Regions from separate parts of the Pseudarthrobacter sp. CC12 genome, predicted to be linked through region 3. Evidence: riboswitches for the same ligand, from Rfam matches in the RefSeq annotation. Region 3 holds a riboswitch; each other region holds the start of a gene.
The links. Region 3 has a riboswitch for S-adenosylmethionine ahead of PV772_RS19915 (aminotransferase class V-fold PLP-dependent enzyme). Riboswitches for the same ligand answer to the same signal wherever they lie in the genome.
Positions count from the first base shown of each region.

Region 1 (3,731 bases), on a different contig from region 3:
ATGGCGGCAGCAACGGTCCACGGGGCCGCGCCAGAGAGCGTATTAGCCCGCACGTAGGTGCCTGCGGACGCCACATCTGTGACAGGCCCGGTGACCATGGGCGATGCCTTCAACCGGTCCAAGGCAGTTTTGGCGATGTCCGGGCTTCCCGTGAGCAGCCAGCTGATGCTTGCTACGCCGGTGTCCCGCGTGCTGGTCCGTTCGTCCCACACCACGGCGGCCGTTCCGGCGAAATGCGGAGAGGTGGCAGTTGCCACCACCTGGTCCCACCAGCGCGTTTTGATGTCCGCCTCGGGCGCCCCGCCGGATGCAGGGCTGTAGAAGGCCGAGGTCTGGAGCAGGAAGGGCTTTTTGTGTCCTTCGGCGTAGGTGCCGTAGAAGTTTTCGTTGCCGGAGGCCGTCAGCATGTCTTCGAGTTCGCCGGCGTGCGGCAGGGAGTTGACGGCGGCCGCGCCGGCAGTGTCGTCATGGTAGGCGGCCAACCCCACCCAGTCCACCGCGTCGTCGCCCGGGTAATACGGGGCATAGGCGCTGTCGCTCCCGTTCCAGGTTCCGTCCCCATTTGTATCCAGGAGGGAAAACCCGTCGCTTCCCGGCTGTGGCGCATTCCTGTTCCGGTCGAAGGGGTAGTCCTTCCCCAGGTAGGGCGCCCACACCATGGTGGCCCGGCCGCCGTCGTCCTTCCTGAAGGCTGCCGACACCGCTTGGAAAGCCTGCCGGTACGCAGCCGGCTGCTGGCCCCAGGCCACCCAGCTGGCGTTCATGTCGGGGGCAAAGCGGACCAGCAGTTGGCCCTTGAATCCCGCGGTCAGGTCGCGCACCTGTGCTGCGAACGCTTGCGCCTCCGCGGCGCCGAGCTGGTCCAGCGGCACGGACGGCTTGACCGTGAGCATGGCGTGGGCGCCCTTCGCTGCGGTCTGTTGCAGGAAGCCCCCGATGTCATTCCGCTCGGATTCGCGGTACGGCATGGTGATGTCATGGCCGTAGAGCGCCGGGGTTGCGCCCAGCCGGTCGCTGAAGCCCGCGGCGGTATCCTCACCCCATTCGAGGACCGCCCCCAGCCAGGGTTTGCCCCTGTCCGGCGCGGGTCCGGCCGCCCGCGCCGGGGCTGCCGGGGCCACCACTGCCAGGAGGGCGATGAGAACCGCGGCCAGGCAGGCCGCGGCGGAACGCGGACGGTTACGCCGGATGGCGGCGCGGTGGTGCGATACGTGTGCCCGCATGCTGACAAGGACCCCCGGTGCTCATTGCTCTGGATACGGGGCGGCGCCCCCCGGTATGAACCTTATCGGTCCGCAGCAGGCTACGTGCCGCATGGCGGGCAGCTCAATGACGGAACATGACGACGTCGGCGATGCGGCTTGGCGCGGCAGGTGTTACGTTTTTGGGGAGTAATGAGTACCGGCGCCAAGCCCTGACTTGCCGGTCGGCAACCCTCCCTTTCGCGGCGGGGTGCCTCAGGTGAATACTCGGCATATCGACCGATTCGAGCTGCAAGCGTGAGAGAAGGAGATCCGTCGTGTCCGACGCACCCGCCCTTGACGAAAGACTGTCCTACCGCCTGATAACCGGCGCGGACACCCGTGAATTCTGCGAGCGGATCTCCGCCGCACTCGCCGACGGCTACGTGCTGCACGGCAGCCCGGCAGCTACTTTCAACGGCACCAGCGTCATCGTGGCGCAGGCAATCGTCCTTCCGGCCGCGATCGCCTCAGCCGATGCCGCCGTCGCCACCGCGGTGGACCAGCTCGACGCCGGCCTTGAAGGCGATTTCGACGGCGAGGGCCACGCATGAGCTACGCCGGAGACCTGACGCCCCAGGAAGCCTGGGCCAAGCTGGAGAAGGGCGCCATCCTGGTGGACGTCCGCACCGAGGGCGAATGGGCCCACATCGGCATCCCGGACACCAAGGCCACGGACAACGATCCCCTGTTCATCCAGTGGACCTTCCCCGGCGGCATCCCCAATCCCGACTTCGTCAAGGACCTCCAGGCGCAGGCGCCGGAGGATCCCCAGGCGGAACTGCTCTTCCTCTGCCGCTCCGGCCAGCGGTCCATCGCGGCTGCAACTGCCGCCACCCAGGCCGGTTTTACCGCCTACAACGTGCTGGAGGGCTTCGAAGGCGAGCCGGACCGCTACGGCGAACGCACCGTCAACGGCTGGAAGAACCGCGGCCTCCCCACCAACCTCGGAAAGAACTAAGTGACCTTCAACCCAGACGCCCCCGGCTGGAACCCCGATACGCAGGCAGTCCGCGGCGGCCTGGACCGCTCCAACTTCCAGGAAACGTCCGAGGCCATCTTCCTGAACTCCGGCTTCGTCTACGAATCCGCTGCGGCAGCTGAACGCGCCTTCACCGGCGAGGACGAGCGCTTTGTCTACTCCCGCTACGGCAACCCGTCCGTTGCCACCTTCCAGGAACGGCTCAGGCTGCTGGAAGGCACCGAAGCCTGCTTTGCGACGGCGTCGGGCATGTCTGCCGTGTTCACCGCGCTGGGTGCCCTGCTGGCTGCCGGCGACCGCGTGGTGGCTGCCCGTTCGCTGTTCGGTTCGTGCTTTGTGATCCTGAACGAGATCCTCCCGCGCTGGGGTGTGGAAACGGTCTTCGTGGACGGTCCGGACCTGGACCAGTGGCGCGAAGCCCTGTCCAAGCCCACCACCGCCGTCTTCTTCGAGTCCCCGTCCAACCCCATGCAGGAAATCGTCGACATCGCCGCCGTCAGTGAGCTGGCGCATGCGGCCGGCGCCACCGTGGTGGCTGACAACGTCTTTGCCACTCCCCTGCTGCAGCGCTGCGGGGACCTCGGCGCCGACGTCATCGTCTACTCGGGTACCAAGCACATCGATGGGCAGGGCAGGGTGATGGGCGGTGCCATCCTGGGCACCAAGGAATTCATCGACGGACCCGTCAAGCAGCTGATGCGCCATACCGGCCCCGCACTGTCCGCCTTCAACGCCTGGGTCCTGACCAAGGGCCTGGAAACCATGGGCCTGCGCGTCAACCACTCGTCCGCCACCGCGCTGCGGCTGGCTGAATGGCTGGAGGAACAGCCGGCGGTGGGCTGGGTGAAGTATCCGCTCCTGAAGTCGCACCCGCAGTACGGGCTGGCCGCCAAGCAGATGAGTGCCGGCGGAACGGTCCTGACCTTCGAACTGGCCCCGACCGGCGGGCGTTCCGGCAAGGAAGCGGCATTCGCCCTCCTGGACGGGCTGCGGATCATCGATATTTCCAACAACCTCGGTGATGCCAAGTCCCTGATCACGCACCCGGCCACCACCACCCACCGCGCCATGGGCCCGGAGGGGCGGGCCGCCATTGGGCTCAGCGACGGCGTGGTGCGGCTCTCGGTAGGGCTCGAGGACCCGGAGGACCTCCTCCGTGACCTCGAGCAGGCGCTGAAGCAGATCTAGCGTTTTCGACGCGCCTCCCCGTTTTCGACGCGCAGATTCCCTGGCGCGCACGGAATGTGGCGTGCGCAAAGGAGTGTGCGCGTCGAAAAGGAATATGCATGCCGCGGACCGGCAAACCAAGCGGCAGGTCAGGCCTGCCGCACGCGCAGCAGCTCGGGCGTGTCCGCCATGTCTGACAGGTCCAGCGTGTCGCGCATCGTCAGGTGGACGGCCTGCCGCACCACGGCACCGAACCCCATGTCCTCAGGCGGCTGCCCCGCCAGGGCCTTGTCGCGGGCACGGCGCTGTTCAGCGGCCCCGGTTCCGCGGGAAATGATGTC
Region 1 is NZ_JARDJH010000001.1:27,644-31,374, reverse strand. Features, by position in the region: gene opgC (OpgC domain-containing protein) at 1-1,223, opposite strand, end outside; SAM riboswitch class IV at 1,391-1,506, shown strand; gene PV772_RS00140 (DUF1737 domain-containing protein) at 1,520-1,795, shown strand; gene PV772_RS00135 (rhodanese-like domain-containing protein) at 1,792-2,202, shown strand; gene PV772_RS00130 (O-succinylhomoserine sulfhydrylase) at 2,203-3,411, shown strand; gene PV772_RS00125 (glutamate--cysteine ligase) at 3,540-3,731, opposite strand, start outside.
Region 1: linked by a shared signal. The riboswitch ahead of PV772_RS00140 (DUF1737 domain-containing protein) and the one ahead of PV772_RS19915 (aminotransferase class V-fold PLP-dependent enzyme) in region 3 are both predicted to bind S-adenosylmethionine.

Region 2 (3,731 bases), on a different contig from region 3:
GTCCGCGCCACCGGCGAGGAGTTTGCGGGCCATGGACGCGGGGATCGGGCCGAAGCCGTCCAGCATTGCTGGTTCGTCGGTGAGGCCGAGGAGCGAGAACACGGGCACGGTGACCAGGACGTCGGCCCTCGGCGTGGGGACTTTCCCGATGGCGGTGACTCCTGCGGGTCCCGCGCCACTCTCCCCGCCAAGAGCATTGCCGGCGCCGAGCAGCAGTGATGCGGCGATGTCGGGGCGGAGTTGGGTGAGCGTGCGGGGTTCGTTGGGGCCTTGGAGGCCGCGGGCGGTGGCGGTGGTCCGGTTCCAGATGGCGCACGCGGTATCGCCGGGAAGGTAGAGGGAGATCCAGGCCATGCCGTCCCGGTCCGGGGTGTACTCCATCCGCCGGTTTGCCAAACCTTTTACATGGCGCTTTTGGATTGATTCGGGGTGGTGGCGTTCCCGCCAGCCCCGGATCTTGGCCCGGAACCGGGACGGGACCAGTTCACCGGGCGCGGCACCCCGGGCCGGATCGGGTGCGGCGGGGTCGAAGAAGTGCGCCACCAGCCCGGCAGCCCCGACAGCGTCAAGGCCTTCGGTTTCGTCCGCGACGACGCGGGCGTGCTGCCACGACATGGTTCCGGTGGACAGGGCCTCGAACACCGGCGGTAGGGAACAGACCCGGCGGGACTGCTCCACCAACGCGCCTGCTGCGGCGGAGCCGATGGTGAGGACCCCGGCGATCTCCTCCACCACCGACATCTGCCCGTACGTGCGGTCCTCGATCGAAGCGTCCGGCGGGGTCATCGCCTCCTGGAACCCGGCGGCGTCGGCGGCGTCCTGCGCCGTCACTGCTGCAAGCTGCGCCTCCAAACGGGACGTAAGCTCCAGCCGCTCCAGCCGGATCTCATAGCGCCGCTGCAACACATCCACACCAGCACCAACACCGAAACCAACATCCAAACCGGATGCCAGGGAAGCGTCCTCCCGCTCCAGCGCATCCAGGGCAGCAACAGAGGCACGAACACCCTCCAACATCACCCCAAGACCACCGCCGATTCCCATACCCACAGCATCCAACGGGGGTCTGACAATTACAGATCAAACCGGTGGCGCTGCCTGCGCAGGTGAGCCGGCGCACCGAAGCGGGCCGCCGTCGTCGTACGTTTTCGACGCGAAGGTTGCATGTCGCAGCCCAAATGTGTGGCGCGAAAAAGAGCACGCGTTGCGTAGAAAAAGACGCGACCCTCACTTTGGCGCGGCAGCCGCTTAAATGGATTCGGCCGCCATTGGGTGGTGACGCCGTTGTCACCACCCAATGGCGGCCGAAGTTTGCCCGGGCACAACCCGGGGACCTCCCCGGAGTGGTCCGGGAGGAAGGGGAAGGGTCAGATGGTGACGGCTCCGTTGGCGGTCTCAAAGGTGACCGAGAGGATGCCCGGCGTACCGTGCGGGGCCACCCATTCCACCGCAACGTCCTCGAGCGGCTTCTCCACGGGCTCACCGAGCCACTCGGTGACGCGCGAGGCGGAACCGGCGATGGTCAGGCAGCTCATCTTGAGGTTGCTCTCGTAAGCGTGGGACGGGTGGAGGGAGGGGTCGCCCTCCCACTTGAGCATGTACGGCACCTGGGGATCGGCGATGAGGCCCAGGATGCCAATTTGCTTCCAGACCAGCTCGCGGCCGTCCGGGAACTTGCGGTTGCCGTTCACGGCAGCGCGGCCCAGGCGTTCCTCGAAGGGGGCGAGGTCGTCCACTTCGACGCACCAGCCCATCCAGCCGCCGCCGGCAGCGGAGCGGGCACGCACTGCCTGCCCGAACGGTGCCTTGTCCGACGCCGGGTGGTCAAGGACCTCGACGACTTCGAGGTACTTGTGGCCCGCCAGGGGGATGATCATATTCCGGGTTCCGAAGCGGGGGTGTACGCCACCCTTCACTGCCTCAACGCCGAGGGCAGTTGCAATACGTTCGGTAGTGGCCGCGAGGCCATCGTGTTCACAGGCGTAAGAGACGTGATCCATGCGCATGCGAACATCTTGGCACTTTGTGATCGGGCTCTCAGCTAAGGGTACCCTTACTGGCATTTTGGGCAGCCGCCGTCCCTGTCCAAATGCCCCTGGGCCTGCGCCAAGACCATGTTCGTCACAATGCTGTCCGGGCCGGATTGAAGTTCCTAGACTGGGCCCAGGTCATGAGTGCCAGCGCCAAGCCCCGGCTCGCTGGCCGGCAACCCTCCATCCGCGGTGGGGTGCCCCGGGTGAGGACCAGGCTGTCCGGCAATGGCCGGAGAGCAAGCGCGGCCCGTGGTGCTCCCAGCATGCCGGGCCCATGTCATAGGAGACTGAGATGTCCAACGGATGGTCCTTCGAAACCCGCCAGATCCATGCCGGCCAGGAGCCTGACAGCGCCACCGGAGCCCGCGCCCTTCCCATCTACCAGACCACGTCCTTCGTGTTCCCCAGTGCCGAGAGCGCGGCCAACCGCTTCGCCCTGGCCGAACTTGCACCCATCTACACCCGCATTGGCAATCCCACCCAGGACGCCGTCGAGCAACGTATCGCAAGCCTTGAAGGCGGCCTGGCGGCATTGCTGCTGAGCTCCGGCCAGGCCGCGGAGACGTTCGCGGTGCTGAACATCGCCGAGGCAGGCGACCATATAGTGGCCAGCCCCAGTCTTTACGGCGGAACCTACAACCTGTTCGCCCACACGTTGAAGAAGTTCGGCATCTCGGTGACCTTCGTGGCTGATCCTGACAATCTGGACCAGTGGCGCGGCGCCGTGCAGCCCAATACCAAGCTCTTCTTCGGTGAAGTGGTGTCCAACCCGCGCCAGGACGTCCTGGATATTGAGGGCATCTCCGAAGTGGCCCACCAGGCCGGCGTGCCCCTGATCGTGGACAACACCCTTTCCACCCCATACCTGATCCGCCCATTGGAGTGGGGCGCGGACATCGTCATCCACTCGGCCACCAAATACCTGGGCGGCCACGGCTCGGCCATCGCCGGCGTCATCGTCGATTCCGGCAGGTTCGATTTCGGCAAGGACCCGGAACGTTACCCCGGCTTCAACACCCCGGACCCCACCTATAACGGCCTGGTCTACGCACGCGACCTCGGCGAAGGCGGCGCGCTCGGCGCCAACCTCTCCTACATCCTCAAGGCCCGGGTGCAGTTGCTGCGCGACCTTGGCTCGGCGGTCTCGCCCTTCAACGCGTTCCTGATTTCCCAAGGCCTGGAGACCTTGAGCCTGCGGGTGGAGCGCCACGTTGCGAACGCAACGGAGGTTGCGCGCTGGCTGGAGGCAAGGGACGACGTCGAGTCCGTCGCCTACGCGGGGCTGCCGTCCAGCCCCTGGTACGAGCGTGGCCGCAAGTACGGGCCAAAGGGAACGGGCGCCGTGGTCGCCTTCAACCTGGCCGGCGGCGCGGAAGCCGGCAAGCGCTTCGTCGACGCACTGGAGCTGCACTCCCACGTGGCCAACATCGGCGACGTGCGTTCCCTGGTCATCCACCCGGCGTCGACCACGCACAGCCAGCTTTCGCCGGAGCAGCAGGTTGTGGCCGGCGTTCACCCGGGCCTGGTCCGGCTTTCCGTCGGTTTGGAGCACATCGACGACATCCTGGCTGACCTGGAGGCAGGCTTCCGGGCCGCCAAGGGCACCGGCGCCTAGACCCAACCGCGAGGGCGCAGCACGTGCCGGCCGGCAAGCCGGGAAGTCACAACCAGTCATACTCTTGGCCTGGAGCGGGGGGT
Region 2 is NZ_JARDJH010000004.1:174,417-178,147, reverse strand. Features, by position in the region: gene PV772_RS05290 (DUF222 domain-containing protein) at 1-1,044, opposite strand, end outside; gene PV772_RS05285 (VOC family protein) at 1,368-2,006, opposite strand; SAM riboswitch class IV at 2,167-2,282, shown strand; gene PV772_RS05280 (bifunctional o-acetylhomoserine/o-acetylserine sulfhydrylase) at 2,326-3,648, shown strand.
Region 2: linked by a shared signal. The riboswitch ahead of PV772_RS05280 (bifunctional o-acetylhomoserine/o-acetylserine sulfhydrylase) and the one ahead of PV772_RS19915 (aminotransferase class V-fold PLP-dependent enzyme) in region 3 are both predicted to bind S-adenosylmethionine.

Region 3 (3,731 bases):
GCGTGCCCGTGAACTCCGCCGGTCACCTGTCGTTGCGGGAGACTTCGTATCGCTCGTGGGGGACGTGTCAGGCGCGCCGGACACGCTGGCCCGCCTGGTGAAAATCCAGGACCGCCACACCCTCCTGCGCCGGAGCGCCGACGATACCGACCCCGTGGAGCGGGCGGTGGTGGCCAACGCGGACCAGCTGGTCATCGTGGTGGCGGCTGCCAACCCGGAACCCCGCACCGGGTTCATCGACCGTGCCCTGGTGGCTGCCTACGACGCCGGGATCGAGCCGATCCTGCTGGTCACCAAGGCCGACGTCAAGGACCCCGCCGAGCTCCTCTCCAATTACACGCACCTGGACTTCCCGGTGATCATCAGCAAGACCGCCGACGCTCAGGCTTCCGGGATCGACGCGCGCTCTGACGACGGCCTCTCCGCCCGGCTGGACAGCACTGCGGTGGCGGCCCTCCGCGCCCACCTCGACGGCAGGGTCACCGTGATGCTGGGGCACTCCGGCGTGGGCAAGTCAACCATGGTGAACGCGCTGACCGGTGCCGAGCGGGCCACCGGCGGCGTCAACGCCGTAACCGGACGTGGCCGCCACACGTCGTCGTCGGCCCTGGCCCTGCGCCTGGCTGACGCGCCGGCCGGAAGCTGGATCATTGACACCCCCGGTATCCGTTCCTTCGGACTGGCCCATGTGGACCCGGACCGGATCCTGCGCTCCTTCCCGGACCTCTCCCCTGGCATCGAAAACTGTGAACGCGGGTGCAAGCACACGGCAAACGCGGTGAACTGCGGCCTCGACGACTGGGTGGCAGGCGGGCACGCAGGTCCCACCGGCCCGGCACGCCTGGCGTCGCTCCGGCGCCTGCTCGGCACGGATCCGCGCATGGAAGCACAGGAAACCAAGGAGCTCGGCAGCGTCAACTGACGCGTTCTCCCGGCAGAAGCGTCCGCAGACGGTAGTTTGTAACCATGATCCAACCCGCTTCGAGCTACAACGATGACCTGCGCCTGGCCCATGTCCTGGCCGACTCCGTGGATGACCAGACCATGAGCCGCTTCAAGGCCCTGGACCTCCACGTTGAGACCAAGCCGGACCTGACGCCCGTCACCGACGCCGACAAGGCAGCAGAGGAAGCCATCCGCGGCCAGCTCTCCCGCTCCCGGCCCCGCGATGCCGTCCTGGGCGAGGAGTTCGGCAGCACCGGGCACGGTTCACGGCGCTGGATCATCGATCCCATTGACGGGACAAAGAACTTTGTCAGGGGCGTCCCGGTCTGGGCCACCCTGATCGCCCTGGTGGACGAAGGCGAACCCGTGGTGGGCGTGGTCAGCGCCCCGGCCCTCGGCAAGCGCTGGTGGGCGGCAAAGGGCATGGGCGCCTACATGGGCAGGTCCCTGGCAGCTGCCACCCGGCTGCGCGTCTCCAACGTGTCCAGCCTCTCCGACGCCTCCCTCTCCTACTCCAGCCTGAGCGGCTGGAAGGAACGCGGCAACCTCGACGATTTCCTCGGGCTGACCGAGGACGTCTGGCGGACCCGGGCATACGGCGATTTCTGGTCGTACTGCATGGTGGCAGAGGGCTCCGTGGACATCGCCTGCGAACCGGAACTCAACCTCTACGACATGGCTGCGCTGGTGCCGATCGTGGTCGAGGCGGGGGGCCGGTTCACCTCCCTCGAGGGCGAGGACGGACCGTTCGGCGGGAACGCGCTGGCCACCAACTCAATCCTGCACTCCGAGGTCCTGCACCGCCTCAACCCTTACCTGGACGATCTGCTGTAACTGCCACGGTTTGCCCGCTTGGACGAATATTGCGACGCCGGACACCTCCAGAAGGAGGTGTCCGGCGTCGTTTATTCGATATTGCGTAATAAAGCCCTTAACAATTGGCCCGGCTTCCAGCCTGGCCGCCCCATGTCCTACGCTTTTATTCAGGTCACGAGTGCCAGCGCAAAACCCCGGTTTGCTGGCCGGCAACCCTCCATTCGCGGCGGGGTGCCCCGGGTGACGACCAGGCCGGTCCGGAGTGGATGCGGCAAGCGCGGATTCCGTACGCCGGAGTCCTGTACACAAGTGAGGTCTCTGTGACAACTGCCACCGTCTCCCCCAAACCCGTCACCGAATCCGCCGTTGCTGCCGAACGCCGTGCCGCCGCCGGCCGCCCGCTCGCTGCAGTCACCGGGGCCGAAATCCAAGCACCACTGATAACCGGCGGCCACGTGCGGTACGCCAACCTTGATTACGGGGCATCGGCCCCTGCACTCTCCGTGGTGTCCGCTTACCTCAACGAGATCCTGCCCTACTACGCCAGCGTCCACCGCGGCGCCGGGTACGCCTCCCAGATCAGCACCTCCGTGTACGAGAACGCACGCAGCATCGTCCGGGACTTCGTGGGCGGCCGGCCGGACGATTCGGTCATCTTCACCCGGAACACCACCGATTCGCTGAACCTCCTGGCGGGCTGCCTGCCCCGGACGGACGGACGGCCCGCCGGTGACGTCCTCTACCTGGACATCGAACACCACGCCAACCTCCTGCCGTGGCAGGGCGTCCCGCACCGCAGCATCGTTGCCGCGGACACCATCGCCGGCACCCTTGACGCGGTCCGCGCCGAACTCGAACAGGGCGGCGTCAGCCTCCTGGCCGTCACCGGCGCCTCCAACGTCACCGGCGAGATCCTCCCCATCCGGGCCCTGGCCGCGCTGGCCCACCAGCACGGCGCCCGGATCGTGGTGGACGCGGCCCAGCTCGCGCCGCACCGCCGGGTGGACATCAGCGCGGACGACGTCGACTACCTCGCCTTTTCCGGCCACAAGCTGTACGCGCCGTTCGGCGCAGGCGTCCTGGTAGGCCAGCCTGACTGGCTGGATTCCGGCGTCCCGCACCTCGCCGGCGGCGGGGCGGTCAAGGAAGCACGGCTCGACGGCGTCAGCTGGGCCACCGGGCCGGCCCGCCACGAAGGAGGCTCGCCGAACGTCCTCGGCGCCGCCACCCTGGCACGCGCCACGCAGGTCATCGCCGAACTCGACCAGGACAGGTGGCATGCGCACGAGTCCGCGATCCGCTCCTTCCTGGTGGAGGGCCTCCAGGGCATCGACGGCGTCACCGTCCACCAGATCTTCAAGGACACCAATCCGGAAACGGACACCATCGGCGTGGTCAACTTCTCCGTCGAGGGCTACGACGCAGGGCTGGTGGCCGCCTACCTTTCCGCAGAGCACGGCGTGGGCCTGCGGGACGGACGCTTCTGCGCCCATCCCCTGCTGAAGCGCCTGGGCCTGCCGTCCGGCTCCCTCCGGGCGAGTTTCGGCGTGGGCTCGCGGCTGGAGGATGCTGAACGCCTCCTTGCCGGTATCCGGGCTTTGCGCAGCAACGGACTCGGGTGGGACTACGTGGTGGACGCAGGCCGCTGGGTGCCCGCCAACGACTTCCGCACCTACCCGCACTGGGCACCCAATACCCCCGGGACGGCCGGCGCGGCCCCCTGCCTCGACGACTAGCGGGGTAACGGCGGCTGCCTGCCGGCACCGGCCATGCGGTAAATTCGAAGGACATCCGCAGGCAGGACCGGAAGGAGGCCACGCGTGGTTCGGGGTGGCCCCAGGCTTGATCACGGCCGGCGCACGGAGCTCGGGCAGAGCTTCCAGGACGGCGGCCGCCACTACCAGCGCGTCCGCCCCGGCTATCCGGCGGAATCCGCACGGTGGCTGGTGCCTGCCGGGGCCCGTGACGCC
Region 3 is NZ_JARDJH010000041.1:12,545-16,275, reverse strand. Features, by position in the region: gene rsgA (ribosome small subunit-dependent GTPase A) at 1-922, shown strand, start outside; gene hisN (histidinol-phosphatase) at 967-1,779, shown strand; SAM riboswitch class IV at 1,932-2,045, shown strand; gene PV772_RS19915 (aminotransferase class V-fold PLP-dependent enzyme) at 2,082-3,497, shown strand; gene PV772_RS19910 (class I SAM-dependent methyltransferase) at 3,582-3,731, shown strand, end outside.

Region 4 (3,731 bases), on a different contig from region 3:
GCGCGACGACGGGTGGTTACCTTTCCTGGAAAGGTAACCACCCGTCGTCGTTCGTTCGTTTATGGCTTGGCGATGCCTGTGCGGGCCATGGCATCGGCGTAGGCCGCGCGCATGTCCTCGAGGTATTCCTCCTGGCGCGCCGGGGAACCGGCGAAGGCGCGGCCGCTCAGCGACCGGACCTTGTAGGTCTTCAGGCCGCGGCGCCAGAGCAGGGGCACCTCCGTCTTCAGCAGGAGGTTGGCCAGGCGGTTGGCTTCAGTGCCGTGCGCCACGATCACGGAGGCGCGGGGGACCAGGGCGAGGAACTTCAGCAGCGGCTTCAGGCCGGCCTGGATCTGGTCCGGAGTGAACTTGCCGTTGACTTCGCCGGGGATGTGCCAGGGGTGGACGTTCCACGGCATCACGAACTCGGGGCGCAGCCCCAGCTTCCACTGGAGCCCCAGCATTCGGGTCGCGGCGTCCTGGTCCCCGGCAGTGATGAAGCCGGACGGGTCCGCCTCGCCGATGTTAGAGAACAGGCTGATGATGCGGCATTCCTCAACGTCGTGCATCGGGTCCACATAGGGCACCACGGTTCCGGGCTTGGCCTCCTGCAGGGAATCACACAGTTCATTGACGGCGGCAACGCTGGGTTCGTAGCGGCGGCTCATGAGCTGTTCGTGGAATGTTTCTGGGGCCAGGGCTGTCATGAAGTGCTGGTTCTCCTGCGGGGATTGATATTGCTTCCACCGGTGAAAATGGGCGCGCGGCGGCGCGGATCATCAACGGCGGTTAGTTGGGGTGGGCCGATTCCTGGTCGGCCTCTGCCAGTTTACCAAGCCCGGGGAAACGAAACGCCGGCCGCCCCTTCCGGTGATGGAAGGCACAGCCGGCGCAGCGGTACGACGGACTACCAGAGGCGGTTGGTGGCGCGGCGAGCACCCTCGCCGAGGGCCTCCAGCTTGGCGAAGGCGATCTGTGGGTGCACCCTGCCGCCCAGGCCGCAGTCGGTGGAGGCAATGACATTTTCGCGGCCCACGACGTCGGCAAAGCGGACAATGCGGTCAGCCACCAGGTCGGGGTGTTCCACCACGTTGGTGGCATGCGACACGACGCCCGGGATGATGACCTTGCCCTCGGGGAGCTTGGTGTCCTCCCATACACGCCATTCGTGTTCGTGGCGGACGTTGGCTGCCTCGAAGGAGTATGCGCCCGCGTTGACCTGCAGCACCGAGCCGATGATGTCGGCGAAAGGGATGTCCGTGGTGTGCGGGCCGTGCCAGGAACCCCAGCAGACATGCAGCCGGATCTGTTCCTGGGGCAGGTCCCGGAGGGCCCAGTTGGTGGCCTCGACGCGCAGCTGGATGAACTTCAGGTAGTCCTCCAGGCTGGGCTCGGGATTGATCTGGTCCCAGCTCTCGGCCAGGGACGGATCGTCGAGCTGCACGGTGAGGCCGGCGTCGACGATGGCCTTGTATTCCTCCCGCATGGCATCGGCACAGGCGTAGACAAGTTCCTCATCGGACTTGTAGTACTCGTTGGCCACGCGGGCGCACGAGCCGGGAGAGAGGGATGCCACGAAGCCGTCCGACAACCCGGCGGCGGCGAGGCCGGTTTTCAGGTTCTTGATGTCCGATGCCACCAGGTCCTGGCCCGTGTAGGTCAGGGGTCCGGCGATCTTGGGCTGGGTCACGCTCTTGCGGTGGGACAGGATGCCCGAGGACGGGTCGTTGTAGGCCTCGTTGAACGCCTGCCGGTCGCGCCTGTCGGGGAAGGAGGTCAGGACAATGTTGCCGGGGGAGGAGCGGTGCACCTGGGCATCGGCCCAGCGGTCCACATTGGTTGGCTCCAGGCCGCCCAGCCGTGCGAAGGAGTAGTTCCACCAGGCGCCATAGTCCACGGAGTTGGCCATCGTGTGCCCGTATTCGCCGTCGTTGGGAATGTCGATCCCGAGGTCCTTCTGGCGCCGGACCACGTCCACCACGGAGGTTTCCAGGAGGTCCAGGAATTCAGGGGTGACGCCGTCGGTTTCCTTGGCGGCATTGGCCGCGATGAGTTCCGGGGTGCGGGGCAACGATCCGGCGTGGGTGACGCGGATGTGGTCGGTGTTCAGGGGCATGCTGGAATCTTCCTTTCCATCGGTCCTGGCAGTAGCACCTTCGGTCCGGCAGGAATCCTGCTGGACCGTGGTTGCTGCGGCGTCATCGAGCCAGGTCTCTCGGCCGCTCCGGATGGTTCACTCTCACTAAATCGAGAGACCCACCTTGGGGCAAGTCCGTGCGGCTTTATGTCGCGGCCCGCTGCCCGGCTGCTTCCCTGCCCTTGCCCGGCGGCCAGCAGCATACTTACAGACTTTGTCCAGCCTGTTGACAGGTTTCGTTAAGCTTGGTTGGCTGAGGTCACATGCCACCGCCGCAACGGAGCTGGCCGGTGGCGCCCCGATGCACTCGAAAGAGGTAACGCACTGTGAATAAATCCCTGGCAAATTTCAGGACCCTCGCCGCCTCCGGAGCCCTGGCGCTGGCCGTCGTCGCAGGACCCGCCCCGCTGGCACACGCTGTGGGCGAAGGCCCCAATTACGACGGCAACGGCCAGATCACCACCTCCAAGCTCGCCACGTACGAACAGATGGTCTCATTCCTGAAGGACCAGGACGCCCGCCAGCCGGCAATGGAGCTGGAGGTCATCGGGCAAACGGTCAAGGGGCGCGACATCCACCTGGTCAAGTACATTTCGGACCCCGCCAAGCCCACGATTCTGTACCTGACCCAGCAGCACGGCAACGAGCAGCTCACCACCGAGGGCGCCATGGAGTTCATCAAGCACCTGGGGACCGGTAAATCCGCGGACATCCTCAAAGGCGTGAACATCCTGGTGGTGCCCATGCTCAATGCGGACGGGGCCATGGGGGACGTGAACTTCTCCCTGGAAAACTACCTTGCCAAGGGGGACCGCAACCTCACCCGCTACAACGCCGAGGGCGTGGACCTGAACCGCGACCATGTGGCCAAGGTCCAGCCGGAGACCCAGGCGCTGCACAACAACGTCATGCGCAAGTACCGGATCGACTACATGATCGACCTGCACCACCAGGGCACCCGGGCCGAGCGTGACGGCAAGCTGGTATCCGGCTCCATCCTGTACCCCACCACCCCCAACGCCGACCCCGCCGTCGTCGAAAAATCAAAGCAGCTTGGCGCCGTGGTCTTCAACAACGTCGACTCCACCGGCTGGGGACACCTGGGCAAGTACCAGGGTGGCAGCGCCGAAACCATCAGCCGAAACGGCATCTCCGTGGAGTACGGCATCGCCACCCTGCTCTTCGAGATGCGCGGCATGTCGGACCACTACCTGGACGGCTATGCTCTCGGGCAGCGCAGCAACGGCTACCTGATCAAGCAGACTGTCACCACGCTGAGCTCCACGGCCGCAGCCATCGCGGACGGGTCCATTGCCGACGCCGACACCTCCTTCTGGAACACACTCGCCGAACAGACGTCCCGCCCCGCCGGGGAGGCTGAGGACGAATAGGCGGCACCGCCCGCCGCGGCCTTTTGGCAGAAACGGCCGCGGCGGGCCACAACAGTGGACGAAGTGCCCTATCGGCTAAACTTGGGTGGTAAGAGCCCCGGAACTCTTGCTTCGCTGCGCCGTGCTGCGGCTGTGCGAAGGCCGGTCTGTTCGGGGCATTCTCATGAACGGCGCTGCATCGGCCTGCCACCTGGTGGCCGGGCCCGGGCAGCCCGAACGAA
Region 4 is NZ_JARDJH010000006.1:96,529-100,259, reverse strand. Features, by position in the region: gene PV772_RS07135 (uracil-DNA glycosylase) at 60-689, opposite strand; gene PV772_RS07130 (cobalamin-independent methionine synthase II family protein) at 890-2,098, opposite strand; SAM riboswitch class I at 2,112-2,217, opposite strand; gene PV772_RS07125 (M14 family zinc carboxypeptidase) at 2,446-3,510, shown strand.
Region 4: linked by a shared signal. The riboswitch ahead of PV772_RS07130 (cobalamin-independent methionine synthase II family protein) and the one ahead of PV772_RS19915 (aminotransferase class V-fold PLP-dependent enzyme) in region 3 are both predicted to bind S-adenosylmethionine.